DNA from 3 places in the Streptomyces tritici genome. Region 3 is predicted to be linked to each of the others. Evidence: riboswitches for the same ligand, from Rfam matches in the RefSeq annotation. Region 3 holds a riboswitch; each other region holds the start of a gene.
What was found. A riboswitch is a leader RNA that binds a small molecule or an ion and turns the genes downstream of it on or off. The one in region 3 is predicted to bind cobalamin.
Positions count from the first base shown of each region.

Region 1 (9,592 bases), 990 kb from region 3:
TCCAGGGACCGCGCCAGGTACAGCAGCCCGGCGCACTCCGCCGCGACCGGCGCGCCGGAGGCGGCGAGCTCCGCGACCGCCTTGCGCAGCGGCTCGTTGGCGGAGAGCTCCGCCCCGTACACCTCGGGGAAGCCGCCGCCGATGACGAGGCCGCGCGTCCCCTCGGGGAGGGCCTCGTCGCGCAGCGGGTCGAAGGTCACGACCTCCGCGCCGGCCGCCCTCAGCAATTCCGTGTGCTCGGCGTACGAGAACGTGAACGCCGCCCCGCCGGCGACGGCCACCACGGGCCGCCCCCCGGCGGCGGGCTCCCGCCCGGCGGCGTCGGGCGTCCACGGCTCCGCATGCAGCTCCGGCGCGCTCCGCGCCAGCGCCAGCAGCGCGTCCAGGTCGCACCCGGCCCGCACCTGCTCCGCCTGCGCCGCCACCGCCTCGACCGCTTGGCCCTGCCGCTCCGCCACCGGCACCAGGCCCAGGTGCCGCGAGGGCGTCGCCACCGCCGGCGCACGCCGCAGGACGCCGAGCACCGGCACCCCCGACTCCCCGAGCGCCTCCCGCAGCAGATGCTCGTGCCGGTCCGACGCGACCTTGTTCAGGATCACGCCCCCGATCCGCACCTCCGGGTCCCAGGACGCGAAGCCGTGCACCAGCGCCGCCACCGACCGCGACTGCGAGGAGGCGTCGACGACCAGCACCACCGGCGCCTTCAGCAGCTTCGCCACCTGCGCCGTGGACGCCAGTTCCCCCTGGTCGGCGGCCCCGTCGTACAGGCCCATCACGCCCTCGACGACCGCCAGGTCGCAGCCCCGCGCGCCGTGCGCGAACAGCGGCGCGACCAGGTCCGTCCCGCACATGTACGCGTCGAGGTTGCGGCCCGGCCGGCCCGTGGCCAGCGCGTGGTAGCCCGGGTCGATGTAGTCCGGGCCGACCTTGTGCGGGGACACCGCGAGGCCACGGCCGGCGAACGCGGCCATCAGACCGGTCGCGACCGTGGTCTTGCCCGCGCCGGAGGAGGGCGCGGCGATGACGAGACGTGCTACCACTCGATGCCCCGCTGCCCCTTCTGACCGGCGTCCATCGGGTGCTTGACCTTCGACATGTCGGTCACCAGGTCCGCGAAGTCCATCAGTTCCTGCGGGGCGTTGCGGCCGGTGATGACGACATGCTGCTGACCGGGACGGTTCCTCAGCACCTCGACCACCTCGGCCGTGTCGATCCAGCCCCAGTGCAGCAGGTACGCGAACTCGTCGAGGACGTAGAACTTGTACTTCTCCTCGGCGAGGTCCCGCTTGACCTGCTCCCAGCCCTCGCGGGCCTTGTCCTCGTGCGACTGCTCGCCCTCGGCGACCTCGCGCTGGATCCAGGACCAGCCCTCGCCCATCTTGTTCCAGGTGACCGTGCCGCCCTTGCCGGTCTCGCCGAGGGCCTTCAGCGCGTTCTCCTCGCCGACCTTCCACTTCGCCGACTTGACGAACTGGAACACCCCGATCGGCCAGCCCTGGTTCCAGGCGCGCAGCGCCATCCCGAACGCGGCGGTCGACTTCCCCTTGCCGACGCCGGTGTGCACCATCACCAGCGCGCGGTTGCGGCGCTGGCGGGTGGTGAGACCGTCGTCGGGAACGACGGTCGGCTGTCCCTGCGGCATTAAGCGGCCCTCCTGGCAGAGTGGTTGACTTGCACGTCTCGTACGAGCCCGGCGATCGAGTCGGCGCGCAGCTCGTCCAAGGTGACGGCGGCGCCGCCGAGTTCGCGGGCGAGGTTCCCGGCGAGACCGAGCCGCACCGGCCCCGTCTCGCAGTCCACGACCACCGCCGCCGTGCCCTCGGCGGCGTGCAGCCGGGCGGCGCGGGCGGCGAGCGCCAGCGGGTCCGGACCGCCGCCGGTGGCCCGGCCGTCGGTCACGACGACAAGCAGCGGCCGGCGCGACGGGTCGCGCAGCCGCTCCACGCGCAGCACGTCGTGGGCCTTCAGCAGCCCCGCCGACAGCGGCGTACGGCCCCCGGTCGGCAACTGCTCCAGGCGCGCGGCCGCGGCGTCCACGGACGAGGTCGGCGGCAGCGCCACCTCCGCGCCGCGGCCCCGGAAGATGACCAGGCCGACCTTGTCCCGGCGCTGGTACGCGTCGAGCAGCAGCGACAGCACCGCGCCCTTCACGGCGCTCATCCGCTGCCGGGCGGCCATGGAGCCGGAGGCGTCCACGGCGAACAGGACGAGGTTGCCCTCGCGGCCCTCCCGGACGGCCTGCCGCAGGTCGTCGCGCCGGACCACCAGGCCCGGGCCGGAGCGGCCGCGCGCCTTCTGGTGCGGGGCCGCCGCGGTGACGGTGGCCGTGAGGTGCAGCTTGGCCAGCGCGCCGCGGGGGCGGGTCGCGCCGGTGGTCCGCCCGTGCTCGGTACGGGCCCGGGAGCGCCGCCCGGCGGCGCCGTCGCCGAGACCGGGAACGCTCAGCATCTTCGTACGGAACGGCTCCGCGGCCTTGACGGCGGCCCGCTCCCCGGCGCCGGGGCCGCCGGGCGCGGGCGCCGGGGCTTCGCCGGGCGCGGGGCCGTCCGGCGCGGGCCGCTCCGTGGCGGCGTCGGGCGCGTCGCCCTGCGGCGGAATCCCGCCGCCACCGCCGCCACCGCCGGGCCCGCCGTCGCCCGGACCGTCCGGGGTCGGGTCCGGATCGTCGTCCGGCTCCTCGCCCTTGAACTGCTCCAGGGTCTCGTCGAGCTTGTCCTCGTCCAGGCCCGGCGCGTCGAACGGATTGCGCCGCCGCCGGTGTGGCAGCGCGAGCAGCGCGGCCTGCCGCACGTCCTCCGAGGTCACGTCGGTCCGTCCCGCCCAGGCGGCGAGCGCGGTCGCGGTACGGGCCATCACGATGTCCGCGCGCATGCCGTCGACCTCGAACGCGGCGCAGGTCGCCGCGATCTGGAGCAGCGCGGCGTCGCCGAGGGTCACCTGCGGCAGCAGGGCGCGCGCGGCGGTGATCCGCTCGCGCAGCGCGGCCTCCTCGTCCGCCCAGCGGGCCGCGAAGCCGGCCGGGTCGTCCTCGAAGGCGAGCCTGCGCCGGACGACCTCCACCCGCTGTTCGGGCTCGCGCGAGGCCGCGACCTCGACGGTGAGCCCGAACCGGTCGAGCAGCTGCGGGCGCAGCTCGCCCTCCTCGGGGTTCATCGTCCCCACGAGCAGGAACCGCGCGGCGTGCCGCACGGACACACCCTCCCGCTCGACGTACGAGGAGCCCATGGCAGCGGCGTCGAGCAGCAGGTCGATGAGGTGGTCGTGCAGCAGATTGACCTCGTCGACGTACAGGATCCCGCGGTGCGCGTCGGCGAGCAGGCCCGGCTCGAACGCCTTCACGCCGTCCGCGAGCGCCTTCTCGATGTCCAGCGCACCGACGAGCCGGTCCTCGGACGCGCCCACGGGCAGCTCGACCATCCGCGCGGCGCGCGCGGATCCCGGAGCACCGGCGTGCGGCCCGTCCGGGCAACCGGGGTCGGGCGAGGCCGGATCACAGCTGAACCGGCACCCGGCGACCACGGCCACCGGCGGCAGCAGGTCCGAGAGCGCCCGTACGGCGGTGCTCTTCGCCGTCCCCTTCTCCCCGCGCACGAGGACACCGCCCACCGACGGGCTCACGGCGTTCAGCAGCAGCGCGAGCCGCAGGTCGTCCATCCCGACGACGGCGGTGAACGGATAGCGGGTGCTGCTCACAGGCTGGTCCTTTCCACGAGGTGCCTCGGCTGGGGGTGCGTTCGCCGGGGTGGCGTCGGCAGGGGCGCGGGGCCGTTCACGGCGCACCCGGCGGCACGAACGGCAGGCCCTCCGGCGGGCCCTGCTCGATCAGGCGCAGCAGCGCGTCCGTGTCCGCGTGCTCCTCGATCAGGTCGCCGAGGCGGTCCAGCTGGTCCTCGCGCAGGGCGCCGAAGGACGTGTCGGGCGCGGGGACGAAGCGGCGGCCCGCCGCGCTCGCGACCTCGCGCAGGAACGCCCGCCGGAAGGCGTCGCTCTCCAGGGAGCCGTGCCAGTGCGTGCCCCAGACCGCGCCGACCCGGCAGCCGTCGAGGAACGGCTCGCCGCCGAGCACCTCAGCGACCCCGTGGTGGATCTCGTACCCCTCCACCCGCTCGCCGAGCGCCTCGCCGACCGGCCGCGCCAGGGTCTTCTCCACCGCGAACCGGACCCGTACCGGCAGCAGGCCCAGGCCGGGGACGCTGCCCGCCTTCGACTCGACCTCGTCCTCGATGTGCTCCGACATGGCCTGGAAGCCGCCGCAGATGCCGAGCACCGGCCGGCCCTCGGCCGCGCGCCGCGCGAGCGCGTCCCCGAGGCCCCGCTCGCGCAGCCACGCCAGCGCCTTCACCGTGCCGCGCGTGCCCGGCACGACCACGAGGTCCGCGTCGACCAGCTCCTCCGGGCGGTCCACGAACCGCACCACCACGCCCGGCTCCGCCGCCAGCGCGTCCACATCCGTGAAGTTGGACATCAGCGGGACGGCGCAGACCGCGACCCGCAGCACGTCCTCGCCCACCGGCGGCGCGACGACCGACTCCCGCACGGCGCCGCGCAGCGACACCCGCAGGCCGTCCTCCTCGTCGATGCCGAGCCCGTGCGCGTACGGCAGGACCCCGTACGTGCGCCGCCCGGTCAGGTCCCGCAGCATGTCGAGGCCCGGCTCCAGCAGGGTCACGTCGCCGCGGAACTTGTTCACCAGGTACCCGGCCACCAGCCGCTGGTCCTCCGGCGCGAGCAGCGCCGTCGTCCCGAAGAACTGGGCGAACACCCCGCCCCGGTCGATGTCGCCGACGACCACCACGGGCAGCTCGGCCGCCCTCGCGATGCCCATGTTGACGATGTCCGTGCGCCGCAGGTTGATCTCGGCGGGGCTGCCCGCGCCCTCGCAGATCACCGCGTCGTACGTGCTCCGCAGCTCCTCCAGGCAGGCGAGGACCGGCTCGAACAGCTCCTTCTGCCGGCCCCCGTGGTACCCGCGGGCGCTCAGCTCGCCGACCGGCTTCCCCATCAGCACGACCTGGCTGGACCGGTCGCTGCCGGGCTTCAGCAGCACCGGGTTCATCAGCGCGCTCGGCTCCACCCGGGCCGCCTGGGCCTGCATGGCCTGCGCCCGGCCGATCTCCGCGCCCTCGCGCGTGACGAAGGAGTTGAGGGACATGTTCTGTCCCTTGAACGGCGCCACCTTCAGGCCCTTGCGGACCAGCCAGCGGCAGATCCCGGCCGTGACGACGCTCTTGCCCGCGTCGGACGTGGTCCCGGCGACCAGCAGCCCCCCGCCCCTCATGCACCCCTCCGCTTCAGCGCGTTCACGATCATCCGGCCGCCCACGCAGACCCCCAGCGTCAGCGCCGTCACCCGGCGCGACAGGGCGACGGCGCGTGCGATGTCGGCGACCTCGACGGGCCGCCCCGTTCCGTTCAGCACCGGCCGGTGCTCGACCCGGCCGCCGTACGAGAGCGTGCCCCCGAGCCGTACGCCCAGCGCCCCCGCGAACGCGGCCTCCACCGGGCCCGCGTTGGGGCTCGGATGCTTCGCCGCGTCCGCCCGCCAGGCCCGTACCGCGCCGCGCGGGTCGCCGCCGGCCGCCACCGCCAGCGCCGCGGTCAGCCGGGCGCCGGGCCAGCCGGCCAGGTCGTCGAGCCGGGCCGAGGCCCAGCCGAAGCGGCGGTAGCGCGGCGACCTGTGGCCGACCATCGCGTCCAGGGTGTTCACCGCGCGGAAGCCCAGCAGCCCGGGCACCCCCGCCGCCGCTCCCCAGACCAGCGCGCCCACCACCGCGTCGGAGGTGTTCTCGGCGACCGACTCCACGACCGCGCGGGCCATCGCCGGACCGTCCAGGGACTGCGGGTCGCGTCCGCACAGATGCGGCAGCCGCTCCCGGGCGACCTCCAGGTCGCCGACGGCGAGCGCCCCGCCGATGGCGTTGGCCTCCCGGCCCAGGGTGGTGCCGCCGACGACGGCCCAGACGGACGCGGCGGTCAGGGCGACCCCGGCGGCGTTCCGGCCCCGGACGGCACGGGCCGCCAGCGCGCCCACGGCGGCCGCGCCGCCCGCGCAGACGGCGGTGTGCAGGGCGCCCCAGCCGCGGTGGTCGCGCCACAGCAGCCGTTCGACCGCCCCGGCGGCGCGCCCGAAGGCCGCGACGGGATGGCCCCGGCGGGGATCGCCCAGGGCGAGATCGGCCACCAGACCGGCGGTGGCGCCGTACGCGAAGACAGCGGTGGCTGTACTGCGGCCAGGCATGGCGCAAGGTCCTCACTCAGGGTCCGCGCCCTGGCTCGACGTGACCGGCGGCGAGAGTTCCTGGCTCCCGGGGTTCGCACCCCGGTCACAGTGGCGGGACCGCGCCGGATTCGCACCGGGCTTCCTCTTCGTTGCCGCCGTAATGGCCCCGTGAGTCCACCACGCCCCGCGAACGGCCGTCAACTCACCCTTGACCTGCGACGGGTCACTGTGCGAAGCACCACAAACACGACGGCCGGGCGGGCCGCACCCGAAGGTGCGGCCCGCCCGGCCGGAAGGTTCGGCGCCGCTTAGGCGACGATCAGATAGATGCCGTACGCGACGGCCGCCGCGCACAGCGCGAAGCAGGCGTACGCGCCGGTCCGGGCGAGGACGGCGGAGCCGCCCCGCGCCGCCGCCTGCTCCTGCTTGGAGAGGCCGACGATGCCGAGGGTGAACAGGGCCACGAGGGCGACGGTCGCCACGAGGCTGACTCCGAAGACGGAGCCGAGAGCTGCCCAGTCGATCTTCATGTGGTTCGTTCCTTACAGCGCGGCGGCCGAGGCCGGCGGAGCGGTCGGGTCCGTGGAGGCCGGCGCGGGGATGGTGGTCTTCAGGTCCTCGTCCGCGACGGCGGCGACGGAGCCGGCCGGCGGCGGGGTGACGGCGGCGATGGCCGTGGTGACGACACCCGCGGGCTCGGCGTCGCCGTCGACGTCGTTGACGTTGGTGTGGTCGACGACCTGGCGGCGGGAGATGATCCAGATCGCGAGGCAGGAGGCGATCAGGAAGGCCGTGACGGTGTAGACGCCCCAGTCGCCCTGCCGGGCGACGTACTCGGCGCCGGCGCCGACGAGACCCGCGGCCGGGAGGGTCAGACCCCACGCGACGAACATCCGGGTGGCGGTCGACCAGCGGACGACACCGCCCTTGCGGCCCAGGCCCGCGCCCATGACGGCGCCGGAGCAGGAGTGCGTGGTGGAGAGGGAGAAGCCCAGGTTGGAGGAGGCCAGGATGACCGTGGCCGCGCTGGTCTGGGCGGCGAAGCCCTGCTGCGGCTGGAGGTCGGTCAGGCCCTTGCCCATGGTGCGGATGATGCGCCAGCCGCCGAGGTAGGTGCCGAGCGCGATCGCCAGGCCGGCGGAGACGATGACCCAGACCGGCGGGTTGGAACCGGGGGCGAGGACGCCGCCGGCGACCAGGGCGAGGGTGATGATGCCCATGGTCTTCTGCGCGTCGTTGGTGCCGTGGGCGAGGGAGACGAGACCGGCGGAGGCGATCTGGCCGGCCCGGTAGCCCTTCTCGGTCGTCTTCTTGTCCGCGTTCCGGTCCAGGCGGTACGTCAGGCGGGCGGCGAGCATCGCGGCGATGCCGGCGACCAGCGGGGCCGCGACGGCCGGGATGAGGACCTTCGTGACGACGACGTCGCCGTGGACGCCGCTGAAGCCGATCGAGGCGACGGTGGCGCCGATCAGGCCGCCCATCAGGGCGTGGGACGAGCTGGACGGCAGTCCGACCAGCCAGGTCACCAGGTTCCAGAGGATGGCGCCGACCAGGGCGGCCAGGATGACTTCGGGCTGGATGCCCTCCTCGTTCACGAGCCCCTTGGAGATCGTGTTGGCGACCTCGACGGAGAGGAAGGCGCCGACGAGGTTCAGCACGGCGGACATGGCCACCGCCGTCTTCGGCTTGAGCGCACCGGTCGAGATGGTCGTGGCCATCGCGTTGGCGGTGTCGTGGAAACCGTTCGTGAAATCGAACACCAGGGCTGTCACGACCACAATGGCGAGCAGCAGCGAGATGTGTTCCATTTACCCAGGCAATCGTTTGACGTCAGTGGCTGCTCGAACGTAGGCAACCTGGGTGAACGGAAGATGAACTGGGTCGGGCGGAGGGGTGTCCCCAACCGGGTGGCAGCGGTTCCGCTTCTCGTTCGGGCGTACGTCCCGGTCCCTCGAACGAGGGAGCTGTGACCGCCGGTAATGCCCGCCGTGGCGGGGGAGTGGGCGGCATGTACCGGTTCCGCCGCTCTCGTCCTCCGGTCGCGCAGGGCCCCCGCGGCCCCCGCCCGGTGAGATCCCCGTCACCCGCCGGCCCCGCGTCCGCTGGCAGCCGGAGCCGCCCCTGCCGACACTGGAACGGTGCGCCCGGCTACAGCGACGGCAGCGGCCGTCACCACCCTGATCGGTGTCGGCGCGGCCCTCTACGCGGCCGGCCGGTACGCCAGTGACGCGGCCCTCAACCTGCCGCCCGGCCGGGCCCTGCCCGGCGACCCCAAGCTCACCGTCCACGCCACCGGCCCCGGCCGGATCACCCTCACCCGCAGCCTCGCCGCCCTGCGCCCCGGCACCTACGGCATCGAGGCCCCCGAGATCCACGCCGTCGTCGGCCCCGTCCTCGACCACGTCCCGCACAGCGCCGACACCGTCGTACGCCGGCTCGAACGCGTCGAACTCGGCACCCTGCGGACCGGCGCCCGGGTCCGGCTCACCCCCCAGCTGCACACCGGCACCCCGCTCAGCGCCCTCGGCCTCGACTACGACGACATCGAGATCCCCGGCGAGCTCGGCAGCCTGCCCGCCTGGTACGTGCCCGGCCCCCGCCGCACCTGGGTGATCACCCTGCACGGCCTCGGCACCACCCGGCAGCACCCGCTGAACCTGGTGCCCTTCCTGCACCGCCGCCAGATCCCCGTCCTCCTGCCCGCCTACCGCGGCGACCCCGGCGCCCCGCCCCCGCCCGACGGCCTCGGGCGGCTCGGCGACGCCGAGTGGCGCGACGTCGACGCCGCGATCCGGCACGCCGTCCGGCGCGGCGCCCAGAAGGTCGTCCTGTACGGCTGGTCCACCGGCGCCACCATGGCCCTGCACGCCGCCGTCGGCTCCGGACTGCGCGACCGCATCGCCGGACTCGTCCTCGACTCCCCGGTCCTCGACCAGGACGCCACCCTGCGCGCCCTCGCCTCGGCCCGCGGCACCCCCGCCCCGCTGCTGTCGCTCGCCGTCCGCGCCGCGCGCAGCCGGACCGGGCTGTACGGCGACACCCTCCAGGAGTCCGCCGACCCGCAGGCGCTGCGCGTGCCCACGCTCCTCTTCCACGGCCCCGACGACACCCTCGCCCCCTGGGAGCCGTCCCGCGAGCTCGCCGCCCTGCGCCCCGACCTGGTCACCCTGCGGACCGTCCCGCACGCCCCGCACGCGGCCATGTGGAACGCCGATCCGAACCGGTACGAGGAGTCCCTGCGCCGCTTCCTCGTGCCCCTCCTCTAGGGCCCCCACAGCCGGTCCCGGGCGGCGCGCGGCCGGGCCCGGGGGATTCCGATTGGGCTTTCGGGCCGTCAGCGGGAAGACTGCCCCCGTGACGTCTCGAAAGCCTG
Region 1 is NZ_CP183183.1:1,346,131-1,355,722, reverse strand. Features, by position in the region: gene ACNJ93_RS06305 (cobyrinate a,c-diamide synthase) at 1-1,040, opposite strand, end outside; gene cobO (cob(I)yrinic acid a,c-diamide adenosyltransferase) at 1,034-1,642, opposite strand; gene ACNJ93_RS06295 (putative cobaltochelatase) at 1,642-3,654, opposite strand; gene ACNJ93_RS06290 (cobyric acid synthase) at 3,770-5,278, opposite strand; gene ACNJ93_RS06285 (cobalamin biosynthesis protein) at 5,275-6,237, opposite strand; cobalamin riboswitch at 6,269-6,391, opposite strand; gene ACNJ93_RS06280 (hypothetical protein) at 6,528-6,749, opposite strand; gene ACNJ93_RS06275 (inorganic phosphate transporter) at 6,762-8,027, opposite strand; gene ACNJ93_RS06270 (alpha/beta hydrolase) at 8,358-9,485, shown strand.
Region 1: linked by a shared signal. The riboswitch ahead of ACNJ93_RS06285 (cobalamin biosynthesis protein) and the one ahead of ACNJ93_RS01740 (energy-coupling factor ABC transporter permease) in region 3 are both predicted to bind cobalamin.

Region 2 (9,592 bases), 3.3 Mb from region 3:
GGTCCCCAGCTGCGCGGCCAGCTCCGGCACCGACGGGTCCGACAGGGCGCAGAGCACCTCGTTGTCGGCGGGCAGCCGCCTGCGGGTGACGCCGCTGGCGACCATCTGCGCGTCGCACAGGATCGGCGCGCCGGCCTGCAGCGCCGTCCGGGCGGCGGTGACGACGCCGGGCGAGTACGCGAGATCGCGGACGAGGTCCGTCATGCCGCAGGCGTGGATCATCCGTACCGCGACCTGGCTCACGTCGGCGGGCAGACCCGCGAGATCCGCCTCGGCGCGGATCGTGGCAAAGGACTGGCGGTAGATCTCCGCCCCGTCCTTCTCGTAGTCGAACATCCTGTTGCTCTCGCTCATCTCGTCGTACGGGCCGTGGCGACGGCTTCGGGCAGGGAGGTACGGGGGACGGGAACGCCGTTCACCAGGTAGTCGTCCTCGCCGGTGGCGACGACGTCGGCCCAGGTGCCCTGGGGGTGCCCGCAGCGGCGCTCGCAGCCGGAGAAGTACACGGGGAGCAGCCCGGCCGTGCCGGCGCTCGCGCGGGCGGTGCGCAGCGCGTCGGCCCGGACGTCCGCCAGCGACTTGGCGCAGCCCGGGCGGCCGGTGCACGCGCCGACCCCCACCCAGGGCGAGTCGGGGCTCGTGATCAGGCCGTACGCGGCCAGCGTGGGCAGCCGCTCGGCGCCCGCGCCGGTCACGACCACCCCGCGCCAGGGCGTGAACCGCACGGGACCGGTGGCCGCGAGCGCCCGCAGCTGCGCGGAGGTGAGCCGCCCGAGCGGCGCGAGCACGTACAGCCCGCGCTCGCCGAGCTCCCCGAGCGCGGGCGGCGCGCCCTGCGGCAGCGGCGGCGGGACGGGGACGGGCTCGGCGGCCACGTCCGCGCGGGCGAGCGCGGCGGCGAGGTCGGGCGCCCCGCCGTCGGGCAGCTCACGGACGCGCCAGGCGCCGCTGTCGCGCGCCGCGCGCAGGAACGCGTCCGCGGCGGCGAGGGCCGCGCGCGGCGCGTCGGCGGCGGCGACGCGGTACGCCGCACCGCCGACGTACAGCAGGGCGCCGCCCCCGGGCTCTGCGATCAAGGTCACATCGCCGCCGAGGCCCGCCACGTCGCCGCGGCCGTCGTCCAGGACGAACAGGAAACGGCCCGAAAGGGACGTCGTCCACTCCTGTGCGCACAGCAGCGCGTCCAGCTCCCGCGCCCACAACTGCACGTCGGCGTGGCCGAGTCCGTCCAGGCCGGCGGCCGGGGAGGCGACGATGTTGCGGATCCGTTCGTGCGCCGCCGACGGCAGCAGGCCGGCCCCCGCCAGCAGCTCCGCCAGCTCCGCCCCGCAGCCCTCGCCGAGGCCCCGCAGCTCCGCGTTGCCGCGCGAGGTGACGGACACCTGCCCGTCGCCGAGCCGGAGCGCCGCGTCGGCCAGGACCTCCGCCTGACGCTCCGTCAACACACCTGCGGGCAGGCGCAGTCGGGCGAGACGCCCGTCGTCGGCGGGGTGCAGGCGCAGCGCCCCCGGGCAGGCGTCGCCTCGGTCCCGTACGAGCGGTTCGCCCGGCTCGGGCGAGGTGGGTGGGGTGGGCGGCATGGCGGCGAGCATACCCACGGGAAACCGGCCTTCCACGAGGTGTGATCCGGTCGACTCCCCGGCCCCGCCCGGCCCGGCGCGGCCAGGATCTACTATGCAGACGGCATGGGGTCGAAGGACCCCGGGGAGGAAGCCCGGTGAGATTCCGGCGCGGTCCCGCCACTGTGAGCCGGCCCCGGCGACGGGGACGGTGAGTCAGGAACTCCTTGCCGTCCACACGACCACCCGGGGCGCGGACAACCCCGAGGAAGGCCTGCGCTCGCATGCGAATTCTGTTGCTGTCGCACTCCGACACCGACCTGCTCAGCGCCCGCGCGGCCGGCGGTCCGGTCGCGTACCGGTACGCCAACCCCTCCCGGCTCCCCCTGGACGACCTGCCCGGTCTGCTCGACGGCGCCGACCTGGTCGTCGTCCGGCTCCTCGGCGGCATCCGCGCCTGGCAGGAGGGCCTCGACGTTCTCCTCGCCGCGCAGAAGCCGGTCGTCGTGCTCACCGGCGAACAGGCCCCCGACGCCCAGCTCATGGCCACCTCCACCGTGCCGATCGGCGTGGCCACCGAGGCGCACGCCTACCTGGCGCACGGCGGCCCGGCCAACCTGGAGCAGCTGGCCCGCTTCCTGTCCGACACCGTGCTGCTCACCGGCCACGGCTTCGAGGCCCCGGCCGCCGCCCCCACCTGGGGCCCGCTGGAGCGCACCCCGCGCCACGAGACCGGCCCCACCATCGCCGTGCTCTACTACCGCGCCCACCACATGAGCGGGAACACCGCCTTCGTCGACGCCCTGTGCGCGGCGATCGAGGACGCCGGCGCGCAGGCCCTGCCGCTGTACGTGGCGTCCCTGCGCGCCCCCGAGCCGGAGCTGCTCGACCGGCTGAGGACCGCGGACGCGATCGTGACCACCGTCCTCGCCGCCGGCGGCACCAAGCCCGCCGAGGCGCAGGCCGGCGGCGACGAGGAGTCCTGGGACGCGGGCGCGCTGGCCGCGCTCGACGTGCCCGTGCTGCAGGCGCTGTGCCTGACCGGCTCGCGCGCCGCCTGGGAGGAGAACGACGAGGGCCTGTCGCCGCTGGACGCGGCCAGCCAGGTCGCCGTCCCCGAGTTCGACGGCCGCCTGATCACCGTCCCGTTCTCCTTCAAGGAGATCGACGAGGACGGCCTGCCCGCGTACGTCGCCGACGCCGAGCGCGCCGCCCGCGTCGCCGGCATCGCCGTTCGCCACGCCCGCCTGCGGCACATCCCGAACGCCGAGAAGAAGCTGGCGCTCGTCCTGTCCGCGTACCCGACCAAGCACTCCCGCATCGGCAACGCGGTCGGCCTGGACACCCCCGCCTCCGCGGTGGCGCTGCTCGACCGCCTGATCGCCGAGGGCTACGACTTCGGCCCCAGGGCCGAGATCCCCGGCCTGGTCTCCGGCGACGGCGACGAGCTGATCTACGCGCTGATCGAGGCCGGCGGCCACGACCAGGACTGGCTCACCGAGGAACAGCTCGCGCGGAACCCGGTCCGCATCCCGGCCGCCGACTACAAGCGCTGGTACGCGCAGCTGCCCGAGGAGCTGCGCGCCGAGGTCGAGGAGCACTGGGGCCCGCCGCCCGGCGAGATGTTCCTCGACCGCTCGCGCAACCCCGAGGGCGACATCGTCCTCGCCGCCCTGCGCCGCGGGAACCTGCTGATCCTCATCCAGCCGCCGCGCGGCTTCGGCGAGAACCCGATCGCGATCTACCACGACCCCGATCTGCCGCCCTCGCACCACTACCTGGCCGCCTACCGCTGGATCGCCGCCCGCGCCGAGGACGGCGGCTTCGGCGCCGACGCGATGGTGCACCTCGGCAAGCACGGCAACCTCGAATGGCTGCCCGGAAAGAACGCCGGCCTGTCCGCGGCCTGCGGCCCGGACGCGGCGCTCGGCGACCTCCCGCTCGTCTACCCGTTCCTGGTCAACGACCCGGGCGAGGGCACCCAGGCCAAGCGGCGCGTCCACGCCACGCTCGTCGACCACCTCGTGCCGCCGATGGCCCGCGCCGACAGCTACGGCGACATCGCCCGCCTGGAGCAGCTGCTCGACGAGTACGCGCAGATCAGCAGCATGGACCCGGCGAAGCTGCCGGCGATCCGGGCGCAGATCTGGACGCTGATCCAGGCCGCGAAGCTCGACCACGACCTCGGCATGGAGGAGCGGCCCGACGACGACGGCTTCGACGACTTCCTGCTGCACGTCGACGGCTGGCTGTGCGAGGTCAAGGACGCCCAGATCCGCGACGGCCTGCACGTCCTCGGCGGCGCGCCGGCCGGCGAGGCCCGGGTCAACCTGGTCCTCTCCATCCTGCGGGCCCGTCAGATCTGGGGCGGCACGCAGGCGCTGCCCGGACTGCGCGAGGCCCTCGGCCTGGACGAGTCCGCCGCCACCCGCACCACCGCCGACGAGGCCGAGGCGCGGGCCCGCGAGCTGGTCGAGGCCATGGAATACGCCGACTGGTCCGTGGACGCCATCCCCGACGCGTACGGCCCCGAGGTCGCGGCGGTCCTCCGCTTCGCCTGCGAGCAGGTCGTGCCGCGGCTGGCCGCGACGACGGACGAGCTCGACCACGCCGTGCACGCCCTCAACGGCGGCTTCGTGCCGGCCGGCCCCTCCGGCTCGCCGCTGCGCGGTCTGGTCAACGTGCTGCCGACGGGCCGGAACTTCTACTCCGTCGACCCCAAGGCCGTGCCCTCGCGGCTCGCCTGGGAGACCGGCCAGGCGCTGGCCGACTCGCTCCTGGAGCGGTACCGCACCGACAACGGCGAGTGGCCGACCTCGGTGGGCCTGTCGCTGTGGGGCACGAGCGCGATGCGCACCGCCGGCGACGACGTCGCCGAGGCCCTGGCGCTGCTCGGCGTCCGCCCCGTGTGGGACGAGGCGTCGCGCCGGGTGAAGGGCCTGGAGGCCGTGCCGCTCGCCGAGCTGGGCCGGCCCCGGATCGACGTGACCCTGCGCATCTCCGGCTTCTTCCGGGACGCGTTCCCGCACGTCATCGGGCTGCTCGACGACGCGGTCCGGCTGGTGGCCGGGCTCGACGAGCCCGCCGAGCAGAACCACGTCCGGGCGCACGCCCAGGCCGACCTGGCCGCGCACGGCGACGAACGCCGCGCCACCACGCGCATCTTCGGCTCCCGGCCGGGCACGTACGGCGCGGGCCTGCTCCAGCTGATCGACTCCCGCGACTGGCGCACCGACGCCGACCTCGCCGAGGTGTACACGGTGTGGGGCGGCTACGCGTACGGCCGCGGCCTCGACGGCCGCCCGGCGCGCGAGGAGATGGAGACCGCGTACAAGCGGATCGCGGTGGCCGCGAAGAACACCGACACCCGCGAGCACGACATCGCCGACTCCGACGACTACTTCCAGTACCACGGCGGCATGGTGGCGACCGTGCGCGCGCTGCGGGGCACCGCCCCGGAGGCGTACATCGGCGACTCGACCCGGCCGGAGACCGTGCGCACCCGCACGCTGGTCGAGGAGACCAGCCGGGTCTTCCGCGCCCGCGTCGTCAACCCGCGCTGGATCGAGGCGATGCGCCGGCACGGCTACAAGGGCGCGTTCGAGCTGGCGGCGACGGTCGACTACCTCTTCGGCTACGACGCCACGACCGGGGTGGTCGCCGACTGGATGTACGACAAGCTCACGCAGGAGTACGTCCTCGACCCGGAGAACCAGGCCTTCCTGAAGGAGGCCAACCCGTGGGCGCTGCACGGCATCGCCGAGCGTCTCCTGGAGGCCGAGTCCCGGGGCATGTGGGAGAAGCCGGACGCCGAGACCCTGGCCGCCCTCCGCCAGGTGTTCCTGGAGACGGAGGGCGACCTCGAAGGGGCTGCGGACTCCGACGACTAGCGGGTGTACGCGCCCGCCGGGGCCGTCAGTTCCAGACGGCGGCCCCGGAAGCCCGCGCGGATCCTCCGGTCGTGGGTGACGATCACCAGCGTGCCGGCGTAGGGCGCGACGGCCGCCTCCAGTTCCTCCACCAGGCCGGGCGCCAGGTGGTTGGTCGGCTCGTCGAGCAGCAGCAGGTCGAGCGGGCGGGTCACCAGCCGGGCCAGCTCCAGCTTGCGGCGCTGCCCGGTGGACAGCTCCCGCACCGGCGTGGCCAGGTCGGCGGCGGCGAACAGCCCGAGCCGCAGCAGCTCCTCCGCCCGCTCCGCGCCGTACGCGACGGCGAGCGGGCGCGGGTCGTCCGGCGGGGCGGTGTCCTGCCGGAGCAGGCCGACGCGTTCGGGGGGCGGCGCGGTCACCGTGCCGTCGTCCGGGGCGAGTTCGCCGGCGAGGACCTTGAGCAGGGTGCTCTTGCCGGCGCCGTTCGCCCCGGTGACGAGCAGCCGCTCCCCCGGCTCCAGCCGCAACTCGTCCAGCGCGAGCCGGCCCCCGACCCGCAGGCCGGTCGCGGCGACGGCCGCGCCCGTGCCGGCGACGCGGGCCGTGAACCGCAGCGGCTCGGGCGGCGCCGGGACCGGGTGCCCGGCGAGCCGGCGCTGCCGCTCCCGGGCCGCGCGGATGCGGCTCATCGCACCGTGCGCCCGTGACCGGGCCCGGAAGGCGCCCGCGCCGCTGAAGGACGCCGGGGCCTTGCGGGGGATGGCGGTGAAGCGGTCGATGTTCGTGTCGGCGAGCGCGGAGTACCGGGCGTGGCGCGCCTTCCACTCCTCGTACTCCCGCTCCCAGCGGGCCCGGGCCGCGGCGCGGCCGGCGAGGTAGCCGGCGTATCCGTTGCCGTACCGGCGGACGGTGCGCCGCTCGTGGTCCACCTCCAGGACGGCGGTGGTGACCCGGTCGAGGAACGTCCGGTCGTGGCTGACGGCGACGACCGTGCCCCGGTGGGCGCGCAGCCGTTCCTCCAGCCAGGCCACGGCCTCGTCGTCGAGGTCGTTGGTCGGCTCGTCGAGCAGCAGCAGCTCGGGGTCGGCGGCGAGGACGGCCGCGAGCGCGAGCCGGGAGCGCTGCCCTCCGGAGAGCGTGGCGAGCGGGCGGTTCCGGTCGAGCGCGGTCCGCTCGCCGAGCCGCCGCAGGGTCGTTCCGACCCGCCGGTCGGCGTCGGCGCCGCCGCGCGCCTCGTACGCGGCGAGCAGCGCGGCGTATCCGTCGAGGTCCCCGGTCGCGTCCAGCGCCGCCTCGGCCTCCCGGATGCGCCGCTCCAGCCGGCGCACGTCGGCGAGGGCGACGTCGATCGCCTCGCCGACGGACGCGGTGCCGGGCAGGTCCAGGGTCTGGGCCAGGTGGCCCGTGCCCCCGGGGGAGACGACGGCCACGGCTCCGTCGTCCGGCCGCTCCAGGCCGGCGAGCAGCCGGAGCAGCGTGGACTTGCCGGAGCCGTTGTCGCCGACGACGCCGACGCGCTCGCCGGAGCGGACGGAGACGGTGACCCGGTCGAGCACGGGCCGGGTGTCGTAGCGCTTGGTGACGTCGGTGAGATGAACGCGGAACAAGGGCGCCTCCGTTGGCCGTCGATCAACGAGACGGGACGTCTCGTATCGACGACCGTACGGCAGTCGCGGCGCGTTCGCAAGACGTTCCGTCTCGCGAGTTCGAAGATCAGGCGGAGAGCAGCCGCAGGGCGAGCGCCGCCACCGCGAGAAGGGTGAGCACGACGACCGGCGCGACCGCGTAGTCCTTCTTGCGCAGGTGGGTGATCAGAGCGCCGACGAAGTACAGGACGACGCCCACCGCCGCCGCGCCGCCGAGCAGCGGGACCGCGAGTCCGGCGAGCAGGCCGAGGGCGCCGGCGAGCTTGGCGGTGGCCAGCCACGGCAGCCAGGTCTCGGGCACGTCGAGCTTGGTCATGCTGCCCACGATCTGCGGGTTCCTGGTGAAGGTCAGGAAGGCGGAGGCGGACAGGGCGAAGGCCAGCAGGGCGGCGACGGCCGCGTAGCCGATGAACATGGGGATACTCCAACTGTCTCAATGGTCTGGGGACGAAAACCATTGACGACTATAAATGATTTCCTCGGCTCCACAATGGGCCCGCCGCTACGATGGGGCCATGGCAGCAGCTGACTCGACCGACCGCCTCGGCTTCCTCCTCTCGTACCGGGGGGAGCTCACCGGCGCCCGCATCCGCGCGGCGCTGGCCGTCGCGGGGCTGCACCCCAGGAACGCCATGACGCTGATGCAGCTCGCGCCCGGGGCCATGAGCCAGCGGGACCTGGCCGCCGCTCTGGAGGTCGACCCCAGCCAGCTGGTCGCGATCCTCAACGACCTGGAGAGCGCCGGCCTCTGCGAGCGGCGGCGCGACCCGGCGGACCGGCGCCGGCACATCGTGGAGCTGACGGACGCGGGCTCGGCCGCGCTCGACCAGGTGGACGCGGCGGTCGGCGAGGCCGAGCGCGAGCTGTTCGCCGATCTGACGGCCGAGGAGCAGGACGTCCTGCGCCGCCTGCTGGACCGCGTGGTCGTGGAGCGCGGCGACCACGAGTGCGGGGCGGAGTAGAACCCGGACCCCGGATCACGGACCCCGGATCAGGAAGACCGGATCAGGAAGAAGTGACGTCCGTGGCCTCCCTGTCAGGCCATTGTTCTAGTAGAGTGCGAACAACTCGAACTATGAACCATGAATGGGGGGCCGACCATGACGTCCGACCCGAGGCACACGAGCCGCCGCGGCCGCGTCCGGCCGCTGGCCGCACTGCCGTTCCTGCTCGCCCTCGCGGCGTACGCGACGGTGCTCGTCCTCTGGTGGGGGCGGCTGCCGGACCCGCTGGCCACACACTTCTCGGCAGCGGGCGGCCGCGCGGACGGCTGGACGTCCCGCACCGGAGCGGCCGTGACCGGCGCGGTCCTGCTGGGCGCGGCCGGCGCCGCCTGGACCGCTCTGGCCGAACGGCGGTCGCCGGCCGGTGCGTGGGCGACCGCCGGGTTCCTCGGTGGCCTGCTGGTGCTGATGCTGCACGGCAACCTGGACGCCGCCGATCCGCGGACCGTCGCCGCGCCGCCGAGCCACCTCGCCGTGGCGGCCGCCGTCGCGGGGCTCGCGGCGCTCGCCGGATGGGCGGCGAGCCGTCTCGTACCCGAGGAGGAGCGGCCGGCGGCGGCGGGCGGGGAGCCGTACGAGCGGCTGCCGCTGGGGCCGGGCGAGGTGGCCGGCTGGTCCCGGGACACCGGCTCCGGAGTGCTGACCGCGCTCGGCGCGGGCCTGCTGCTCGGCGGCCTGGTCGCGCTGGTCCTCGCGCCGTGGCCGGTGGCGCTCGCCCTGCTCGCGGTCGGCGTGCCGGGGCTCGCGCTCGCGCGGGTGCGGGTCACCGCCGACCGGCGCGGGCTGACCGTGGCGCCGGCACCGGCCGGCCGGCCCCGGATCCGGGTGCCGCTGGACGAGATCGAGAGCGCGAGCGTGTGCGAGGTGCGGGCCGTGACAGACTTCGGGGGCTGGGGCTACCGGGTCCGCGCCCACCGCACCGGCCTGGTCCTCCGCTCCGGCGAGGCCCTGGTCGTACGGCGGTCCGACGGCCGGGAGTTCGCGGTCACCGTCGCCGACGCGCGGACCGCGGCGGCCCTGCTCAACACGCTGGTCGCGCGCCGGGAAGGGGACTGACCGTGCTGTTCCGGGTGGATCCCGCCTCCGCCGTCCCGCTGGGCGACCAGATCGCCGCCTGTGTACGGGCCGCGCTCGCCGACGGCGCCGCCGAACCCGGCGAACGCCTGCCGGCGGCCCGCCAGTTGGCCGACTCCCTCGGCGTCAACGTGCACACCGTCCTGCGCGGCTACCAGCGGCTGCGCGAGGAGGGCCTCATCGAGCTCCGCCGTGGCCGCGGCGCCGTCATCGTCCCCGGCGTCACCGCTCCCGCCCGGGCCCGCCTGGTGGACCGGGTAAGGGAAGTCGTCGCCGAGGCACGGGAGTTGGGCGTCTCGGAGGACGAGCTGCTGACCCTCGTGCGGACGGAGCTCACGGCGCCGTAGGCGCGATCGGCCCGCCGGGCGGCACTCGCACGGGTGCGGTGGTCGAGTCGCCGGGCGCAGGGTGCGCTCTTAGACTGGCCGAGCCCGTACATG
Region 2 is NZ_CP183183.1:3,629,973-3,639,564, reverse strand. Features, by position in the region: gene ACNJ93_RS16890 (precorrin-8X methylmutase) at 1-354, opposite strand, end outside; gene ACNJ93_RS16885 (cobalamin biosynthesis protein CobG) at 351-1,592, opposite strand; cobalamin riboswitch at 1,668-1,806, shown strand; gene cobN (cobaltochelatase subunit CobN) at 1,844-5,449, shown strand; gene abc-f (ribosomal protection-like ABC-F family protein) at 5,446-7,035, opposite strand; gene ACNJ93_RS16870 (DoxX family protein) at 7,142-7,489, opposite strand; gene ACNJ93_RS16865 (MarR family winged helix-turn-helix transcriptional regulator) at 7,590-8,036, shown strand; gene ACNJ93_RS16860 (DUF1648 domain-containing protein) at 8,175-9,134, shown strand; gene ACNJ93_RS16855 (GntR family transcriptional regulator) at 9,137-9,499, shown strand.
Region 2: linked by a shared signal. The riboswitch ahead of cobN (cobaltochelatase subunit CobN) and the one ahead of ACNJ93_RS01740 (energy-coupling factor ABC transporter permease) in region 3 are both predicted to bind cobalamin.

Region 3 (9,592 bases):
CCCAGTCGCCCGTGCCGTCCCCGTCGGCGCCGGCGTCGCAGACGTCCGGCCCGGCGCCGGGCCAGGCGTCCGGCCCGGCGTCCGCGGCGGCCGCGCTCCGTGTGGACGCGGCACAGCCCGAGCTGCTGCGCGCCATGGAACGCGACCTGGGCCTGACCCGCGCCCAGGCCCGGCACCGCCTCGTCAACGAGGCCGAGGCCGGCGCCACCGCCGCCCGCATCCGTCAGGACCTGGGCGGTGCGTTCGCCGGCGCCTGGGTCGACGGGCCCGAGGCCGCCACCCTGACCGTGGCGACGACCCGTGCCGCGGATGCCGCGGCGATACGCGCGACCGGTGCGCGGGCGCGGCTGGTGACGAACAGTCTGGCCGGCCTCGAACGGGCCAGAACGGCGCTCGACCGGGCGGCCACCGCCGACGCGCCGGTCCGGTACGTCGACGTGCGCGCCAACCGCCTGGTCGTCGAGGAGGCCCGGCCCGGCGCGGGAGCACGCCTCCTCGCCGCCACGGGCGTCTCCGGCGACCTCGTGCGCATCGTCCGCACCGGCGAGCCGCCGCGCCCGCTGTACGACATCCGGGGCGGCGACGCGTACTACATGGGCGGCGGCGGCCGCTGTTCGGTCGGCTTCGCCGTCACCCGCGGCACCACACAGGGCTTCGCGACCGCGGGCCACTGCGGCCGCGCGGGCACCAGCACCAGCGGCTACAACCAGGTGGCCCAGGGCACTTTCCAGGCGTCGGTCTTCCCCGGCAACGACATGGCGTGGGTCGCCGCCAACGGCAACTGGACCGCCACCCCCTACGTGAAGGGCTCCGGCGGCGCTCAGGTGCAGGTGACCGGCTCCGTCCTGCAGCCGGTCGGCGCGTCCGTGTGCCGCTCCGGCTCGACCACCGGCTGGCACTGCGGCACGATCCAGCAGCACAACACCAGCGTCACCTACCCCGAGGGCACGATCTCGGGCGTCACCCGCACCACGGTCTGCGCGGAGCCGGGCGACTCGGGCGGCTCGTACATCTCCGGCAGCCAGGCTCAGGGTGTCACCTCCGGCGGCTCGGGCAACTGCCGCACCGGCGGGACGACCTTCTTCCAGCCCCTGAACCCGATCCTCCAGAACTACGGCCTGACCCTGAGGACCACCGGAACCGACCCGGGCCCCGGCCCCGGCGAACCCGCTCCGGGCGGCACCTGGGCGGCCGGCAAGGTCTACGCGGCCGGCGACACGGTCACCTACGGCGGCGCGACCTACCGCTGCCTCCAGGGCCACCAGGCCCAGCCCGGCTGGGAACCTCCCAACGCCCCCGCCCTCTGGCAACGCCTCTGACCCACCCCCGCCCCGAAGCGCGGCCACGCACCCACACGGTGGCCGCGCTTCCCCCTTGCCCCGACGCACGCACCACCCCGTCCCCCGACCATCCCGTGGCTGCGCTCCATTTCGTGAGCCCGACGTCAGCCGCAGTCCGTTTCATCGTCGTCGACGAGCGACCAGCGGACCCCGCGCACGACGAAGGGCGGCAGAAGCGGGTTGTCGGAGCGTGCCGTCCAGTCGAATCGACGGCGGACGCTGCGGAGGCGGGCAGCAGCGCGTTCGGCCTCTGCGCCGGTGCCCGCCGTCGCGCGCTGCTGGAGGGCGCCGTCGACGACGGCCCCGAGCGGCGCGTCGGGGAACTTCCGCCAACGCTTCGGGCGCCGGCCGTTCATGCGCTCCTCGACACCGTCGGCGCGGCCATCGTCGCGATCGCGTGAGCCGAGGAGTGCCGCCAGCGCGGTCTGTGCGTGACGTCGATTGGCTCTGTTCGGGAACCGCTTGTTGCGGCGGATGTTCTTGCGCGAGCTCTTGTCATTTTCGCCGTAGTTGTTCCGATGGTCTCTGACGTAGCTCAGCCGCTTCTTCTCCTGCGGCGTCCTGCGCCTCACCATCCCGTGCCTCCCCGGCTCGCAGAAGCGCCAGAGTAGCCACGCCCGGGCCTGTCGGCCACGCCATTGAACCGACGCCTCGCTCCGCCGGGCAGCCGGCGAGGAGGTGATCGTCGGGCATCAGCCTGCCCACGTGACCTTCGCAGCGGCAGCGCCGATACTGCCGACAGGACTATTTCCACCACCGCCGAGAAGCGACCCTCTGCTCAGATCCCGAGGAGACGCCCATGAGGATGCTGATCAATGTCCCGGAGACCGTGGTCGCCGATGCGTTGCGGGGGATGGCCGCCGCGCATCCGGGGTTGGCGGTGGATGTGGAGCACCGGGTGGTGATGCGGCGGGACGCGCCGGTGGAGGGGAAGGTCGCGCTGGTGTCCGGTGGGGGGTCCGGGCACGAGCCGTTGCACGGGGGGTTCGTGGGGCCGGGGATGCTGGCGGCGGCTTGTCCCGGGGAGGTGTTCACGTCACCGGTTCCGGATCAGATGGTGCGGGCCGCGGCGGCCGTGGACAGCGGGGCCGGGGTGCTGTTCGTCGTCAAGAACTACACGGGCGACGTGCTGAACTTCGAGATGGCCGCGGAGCTCGCCGAGGACGAGGGGATCCAGGTCGCCAAGGTGCTCGTGGACGACGACGTCGCCGTGACCGACAGTCTGTACACGGCCGGGCGGCGCGGGACCGGGGCGACGCTGTTCGTGGAGAAGATCGCGGGGGCGGCCGCCGAGGAGGGGCAGCCGCTGGAGCGGGTGGAGGCGATCGCCCGTCAGGTGAACGCGAGTTCCCGGAGTTTCGGGGTGGCCCTGAGTGCGTGCACGACTCCGGCGAAGGGCAGCCCGACGTTCGACCTTCCGCCGGGCGAGCTGGAGTTGGGGATCGGGATCCACGGCGAGCCGGGGCGGGAGCGGCGGGCCATGATGACCTCGCGGGAGATCGCGGACTTCGCCGTGGACGCCGTCCTGGACGATCTGCGGCCCGACGGCCCCGTGCTCGCGCTGGTCAACGGCATGGGCGCCACGCCGCTCCTGGAGCTGTACGGGTTCAACGCCGAGGTGCAGCGGGTCCTCGCCGAGCGCGGGGTTCCGGTGGCCCGGACCCTCGTCGGGAACTACGTGACGTCGCTCGACATGGCAGGCTGCTCGGTGACCTTGTGCCGGCTCGACGAGGAGCTGCTGCGGCTGTGGGACGCGCCGGTGGAGACGCCCGCCCTGCGCTGGGGTCGGTGAGGAGAGGAGTGTCCGACGTGACCGCGTTCGACGCCGAACTGGACGGCCCGTTCTTCCGGCGCTGGCTCGCCGCCGCGGCGGCCGCCGTGGACCGGGAGGCGGACCGGCTCACCGAGCTGGACTCGGCCATCGGCGACGCCGACCACGGCGCCAATCTGCGCCGCGGGTTCGCCGCCGTGACCGACGTGCTGGAGAAGGAGGAGCCCGCCGTTCCGGGGGCGGTGCTGATGCTCGCCGGGCGGCAGCTGATCTCGACCGTCGGCGGTGCGTCGGGTCCGCTGTACGGGACGCTGCTGCGGCGTACCGGGAAGGATTTCGGCGACGCGGAGACGGTCACCCGGCAGCGGCTCGCCGAGGCGCTCGCGGCCGGGGTCGCGGCGGTCGCGCAGCTCGGCGGGGCGCAGGCCGGCGACAAGACGATGCTGGACGCGCTGCTGCCGGCGGTCGACGGACTGGGCGAGTCGTTCGCGGCGGCCCGCGACGCGGCCGCGGAGGGCGCGCTCGCGACCGTGCCTCTGCAGGCCCGCAAGGGCCGGGCCAGCTATCTCGGCGAGCGCAGCATCGGGCACGAGGACCCGGGGGCGGCCTCCTCCGCGCTGCTGATCGCCGCACTGGCCGAGACGGCCGAGAAGACTCGGGGGGCCGAGTGAGTGCGGCGGGGCCGGACGGGGAGCGCCCGTACGTCGGGCTCGTGCTCGTCTCGCACAGCGCCGCCGTCGCCTCCGCCGTCGCCGAACTCGCCCGCGGGCTGACCGGCGGCGGCTCGACCGCGCCGCTCGCCGCGGCCGGCGGCACCGCGGACGGCGGGCTCGGCACCAGTTCCGCGCTGATCGCCGAGGCGGCGCGGGCCGTCGACCGGGGCGCGGGCGTGGCGCTGCTGGTCGATCTGGGCAGCGCCGTACTGACGGTGAAGGCCCTGCTCGCGGAGGGCGACGAACTGCCGGAGGGCGCGCGGCTCGTGGACGCGCCCTTCCTGGAGGGCGCCGTCGCCGCCCTCGTCACGGCGAGCGCCGGCGGCGACCTGGACGCGGTGGCCGCGGCGGCCTCGGAGGCGTACGGATACCGCAAGGAGTGACCCCTCACCATGCGCGGCCGCCCGCGCCGGGCCCGGCGGCGGCACGGCGGCACCTTGTGTGGCACACGTCCCAAACGCCTCCGCAGCCACCCGGCCGTGTTGTGATGCACCTGGTCAACGCACTAGTGTCGCAGCGCCTTGGTGTACGGGAAACCGGTGTGGAACCGGTGCGGCCCTCGCCACTGTGATCGGGAGGTCCGGCTCCATCCCTCGCGGGAAGCCACTGGACCGCCGCGGGTGACCGCTGCGGTCTGGGAAGGCGGAGTCCGGGCGGCATGACCGTCAGCCAGGAGACCGGCCAAGGTGCGTTGTCCATCCACGAGGTGCTGGAGAGGGTCTCCCAACCATGCATATAGCCGAGGGGTATCTGCCCCCCTTGCACGCCGCCGCCTGGGGTGTCGCGTCCGCCCCGTTCGTCGTCCACGGCGTCCGCGCCCTGACCCGTGAGGTCAAGGCCCACCCCGAGTCCACGCTGCTGCTCGGCGCGTCGGGTGCGTTCACCTTCGTCCTGTCCGCGCTGAAGCTTCCGTCCGTGACGGGCAGTTGCTCGCACCCGACCGGCACGGGGCTGGGCGCGATCCTGTTCCGGCCGCCGATCATGGCGGTGCTCGGCACGATCACGCTGCTGTTCCAGGCCCTGCTGCTCGCCCACGGCGGGCTCACCACCCTCGGCGCGAACGTGTTCTCCATGGCGGTCGTCGGGCCCTGGGCCGGGTACGGGGTGTACCGGCTGCTGCGGCGGTTCGACGTGCCGCTGATGGTGAGCGTGTTCTTCGGCGCGTTCCTCGCCGACCTCACGACGTACTGCGTCGCCAGCGTCCAGCTGGCGCTGGCGTTCCCGGACCCGAGCAGCGGCATCGCCGGCGCGCTCGCGAAGTTCGGCTCGATCTTCGCCGTCACGCAGGTCCCGCTGGCGGTCAGCGAGGGGCTGCTCACGGTGCTCGTGATGCGGCTGCTCATCCAGTCCAGCAAGGGCGAGCTGACGCGCCTCGGCGTGCTGCTCCAGGGCGGCGCCAAGGCCGGTACGACGACGGAGGCGGGGGCCCGGTGATGAGCCGCAACGCGAAGATCAACAGTCTGCTGCTGCTCGTGGTCGCCGCACTGGCCGTGGTGCCGCTCGCGCTCGGTCTCGGCGACCACAAGGAGGAGCCGTTCACGGGCGCGGACGGGGAGGCCGAGGCGGCGATCACGGAACTCCGACCGGACTACGAGCCCTGGTTCACCCCGCTGTACGAGCCGCCGTCCGGCGAGATCGAGTCCGCGCTGTTCTCGCTCCAGGCGGCGTTGGGCGCGGGCGTGCTCGCGTACTACTTCGGGCTCCGCAAGGGCCGCCGACAGGGCGAGGCCCGCGCGCTGGCGGCCGCGGAGGCGACTGCCGAGGCGGGCGCGTCCGGGGAGACGGGCGCTCCTCCCGCAGGCGGTGACCCCGCGGGCACGGCCGCCAAGGCGGGCGCGGCCGCGGGGGCGTCGGCCGAGGTGACGGTGCCGTCCGAGGACGCGGGCGCGTCCGGGGAGGCGGGCGCTCCTCCCGCGGCCGGCGGCCCCGCGGCCGCCGAAACGGGCGCTCGCAAGGCCGAGCCCTCCACCGGGGGCTGACGCCCCGTGCTGCCCATTGACGCGGCGGCGCACAGCAGTCGCTGGCGCCGCCGTCATCCCTGCGAGAAGGCCGTGCTCGGCTTCGGCCTGACGTTGTGCGCGGTGTCGTTGCCCCCGTGGCCCGGCGCCGTGCTGGTCGCGGCCGCGACCCTCGCCGTGCTGCTCGGACCGGCCGGAGTGCCGGGCCGGCAGCTGTGGCGGGCGTTCCGCATCCCGCTCGGCTTCTGCGTGACCGGCGCGGTGCCGCTGCTCTTCCAGGTCGGCGGGCCCACCGGCCTCGTCGCCCTGGCCCCCGACGGCCCGGTGCACGCCGGCGAGCTGCTGCTGCGCACCTCCGCCGCCTCGCTGGGCGTGCTGCTGTTCGCGTTCACCACGCCGGTCTCGGACGTGCTGCCGCGCCTCGTCAGGGCCGGGGTGCCCGCGCCGGTCGTGGACGTGGCGCTCGTGATGTACCGGATCGGCTTCCTGCTGCTCGACGCGATCACCCGCGTCCGGCAGGCGCAGGCGGCCCGCCTCGGGCTGACCACCCGGGCGGCGACCTGGCGTTCGCTGGCCGGTCTCGGCGCGACGGCGTTCGTCCGCGCCTTCGACCGGGCGCAGCGGCTGCAGACGGGCCTCGCCGGGCGCGGGTACGACGGCACGCTGCGCGTGCTGGTGCCCGAGGCGGCGGTGTCCCGGCGGTTCCTCGCGGCGACGGCCGCGCTGCTGGCCGGTCTGGTCGCCCTCACCCTCGTCCTCGAAAGGTCTCTGCCGTGACTCCACCACTCCCGGTCGTCGAGCTCGTCCGGGCGGGCTTCGCGTACGAGGACGGCCCGCCGGTCTTCGACGGGATCGACTTCGCCGTGCCCGAGGGACGCGCCATGGCGCTCCTCGGCCGCAACGGCAGCGGCAAGACGACCCTGATGCGGCTGCTCAGCGGCGGTCTGCGGTGCGCCCGGGGCGCGCTGCGGGTGGCCGGCGAGGAGGTGACGTACGACCGTAAGGGCCTGACGCGGCTGCGGACGACGGTGCAGCTGGTGCTGCAGGACCCGGACGACCAGCTGTTCGCCGCGTCGGTGGGGCAGGACGTGTCGTTCGGGCCGCTGAACCTCGGGCTGCCGGAGGACGAGGTCCGGCTGCGGGTCCGGGAGGCGCTGGAGGCGCTGGACATCGCGGCGCTGGAGGACCGGCCGACGCATCTGCTCTCGTACGGTCAGCGCAAGCGGGCCGCGATCGCCGGGGCGGTGGCGATGCGGCCACGCGTGCTGATCCTGGACGAGCCGACGGCCGGCCTCGACCCGCACGGGCAGGAACGGCTCCTGGAGGTCCTCGGCCGGCTGCGGGACGCGGGGACGACGGTGGTGATGGCGACGCACGACGTGGACCTGGCCCTGCGCTGGGCCGACGACGCGGCCGTGCTGTCGCCGGCGGGCCTGCGCACGGGCCCGGTCGAGGAGCTCCTCGCGGACGACGCCCTGCTCGACGCGGCCCGGCTCCGCCGCCCATGGGGCATGGCCGTCGCCCGCCTCCTCCGCGAACAGGGCCTCCTCACGGACAACACCCCGGGCCCCCGCACGGCCGAGGAACTCGACACCTGGTCCACTCGCCGGACCCCGAGGCCGACGGGCTGACGCGAGGGGGCAGGCGGAGGCGAGCCGGGCCGGGTGGGGCGGAGCCGGGCCGCGCGGGGCGGAGCCGGGCCGCGCGGGGCGGAGCCGGGCCGCGCGGGGCGGAGCCGGGCGGGGGCGTCGCGGGCACGTCGGCCCTCGCCCCCGCCCCAGCCGTCCACCCCCTCAGTCACCGCCTCGCCATACGCCCCCTCAGTCACCGCCCTACCCTCCCCGGACCTCCCTCCCTCCGTCCCTCAGTCGTCCGCCGCCACCAGCAGCGTCAGCCGTCGCGCCCTGCGGTCGAGGACCACGAACTCGTGGTACTCCCCGTGCACCGGCCCCCAGTCGTGGTACGCGTCCTCCCCCAGCCCCGACAGGCGGTACACCCCGTCCGCCGTCGGCCAGGTGTCCGACGAGGTCTCCCGGCGCAGGTCCGCGGCCAGCTCCTCGGGCACGGGCTCGTACTGGTCGGCCCAGTCGCGGAGCGCCCGCTCGGCGGCCTCCGCGGCGATCGGCTCGTACGCCTCGGGCGTGACCCGGCTCAGCCAGTAGGGCCCGTGCCGGATGCCGTCCGGCTCGACGCCCCCGCCCGCGTAGTCGTCGCGGAACTGCTCGTGCGCGATGAGCGCGGTGAGCAGCTCGCGGTCGGTGCGGGGCTCCGCGGGCAGCCGCAGCCGCTTGACGTCGACCCACCGGTAGGCGTGCGCGTACGCGCCTCGGAAGGGGTAGTGCCGGAAGTTGAGGAAGGCGGTGCCTTCGTGGGTGAGCGCGTACTCCATGGCCGCAGAGCCTAAGGGCCCGACCATCCGCGGCGGCAAGGGCGGCCTGCCCCCTACCGCCGAGTAGCGCACATCACCCTCCCACCCTTCTGCAACTAGTTGCAGAACCGCCCCGCGGTCCCTTAGAACTGGGAGGACGATCCCGCGCGAGGAGGCGCCCTCATGTCCGCGACCCCGGCCCAGGCCCCGGCCACCACCCCGTACCCGCATCTGCTCAGCCCGCTCGACCTCGGGTTCACCACCCTGCCCAACCGGGTGCTCATGGGCTCGATGCACGTCGGGCTCGAGGAGACCGAGAACGGCTTCGAGCGGATGGCCGCCTTCTACGCCGAGCGCGCCCGCGGCGGCGTCGGCCTGATCGTGACCGGCGGCATCGCGCCCAACGAGGCCGGCCGGCCGTGGGACGGCGGGGCGAAGCTCACCACCGACCACGAGGTTGCCGAGCACCGGCTGATCACCGACGCGGTGCACGAGGCGGGCGGCCGGATCGCGATGCAGATCCTGCACTTCGGCCGGTACGCGTACCACGAGGCCCTGGTCGCGCCCAGCGCGATCAAGGCGCCGATCAGCCCGTTCGTGCCGAACGAGCTCAGCGACGCCGAGGTGGAGCAGACCGTCGAGGACTACGCCCGCTGCGCCGAGCTGGCCAAGGCCGCCGGGTACGACGGCGTCGAGGTGATGGGCTCCGAGGGCTACCTGATCAACGAGTTCATCGCCGCCGCCACCAACCACCGCACCGACCGCTGGGGCGGCTCGTACGAGAACCGGGTGCGGTTCCCGCTGGAGATCGTCCGCCGCATCCGCGAGCGGGTGGGCGAGGACTTCATCCTGATCTACCGCCTGTCCATGCTCGACCTCGTCCCCGGCGGCTCCACCCTGGAGGAGGTCGTCGCGCTCGCCAAGGAGATCGAGGCGGCCGGCGCCACGATCATCAACACCGGCATCGGCTGGCACGAGGCCCGGATCCCGACCATCGCGACGTCCGTGCCGCGCGGCGCGTACACCTGGGTCACGAAGAAGCTGATGGGCGCGGTGTCGGTGCCGCTGGTCACCAGCAACCGCATCAACACCCCCGAGGTCGCCGAGCAGATCCTCGCCGAGGGGCGCGCCGACATGGTGTCGATGGCCCGCCCGTTCCTCGCCGACCCGGACTTCGTCGCCAAGGCCGCCGCGGACCGCGCCGAGACGATCAACACCTGCATCGGCTGCAACCAGGCGTGCCTGGACCACACCTTCAGCCTGAAGATCACCTCCTGCCTGGTGAACCCGCGCGCCTGCCACGAGACCGAACTGGTCCTCTCCCCCACCCGTCTGGCCAAGCGCGTCGCCGTCGTCGGCGCCGGTCCGGCCGGCCTCGCCTGCGCCGTCTCCGCGGCCGAACGCGGCCACACGGTCACGCTCTTCGACTCCTCCGACCGGAT
Region 3 is NZ_CP183183.1:358,875-368,466, forward strand. Features, by position in the region: gene ACNJ93_RS01715 (carbohydrate-binding protein) at 1-1,319, shown strand, start outside; gene ACNJ93_RS01720 (hypothetical protein) at 1,445-1,915, opposite strand; gene dhaK (dihydroxyacetone kinase subunit DhaK) at 2,140-3,132, shown strand; gene dhaL (dihydroxyacetone kinase subunit DhaL) at 3,141-3,782, shown strand; gene ACNJ93_RS01735 (PTS-dependent dihydroxyacetone kinase phosphotransferase subunit DhaM) at 3,779-4,207, shown strand; cobalamin riboswitch at 4,302-4,525, shown strand; gene ACNJ93_RS01740 (energy-coupling factor ABC transporter permease) at 4,554-5,258, shown strand; gene ACNJ93_RS01745 (energy-coupling factor ABC transporter substrate-binding protein) at 5,258-5,803, shown strand; gene cbiQ (cobalt ECF transporter T component CbiQ) at 5,810-6,559, shown strand; gene ACNJ93_RS01755 (energy-coupling factor ABC transporter ATP-binding protein) at 6,556-7,413, shown strand; gene ACNJ93_RS01760 (hypothetical protein) at 7,647-8,171, opposite strand; gene ACNJ93_RS01765 (FAD-dependent oxidoreductase) at 8,334-9,592, shown strand, end outside.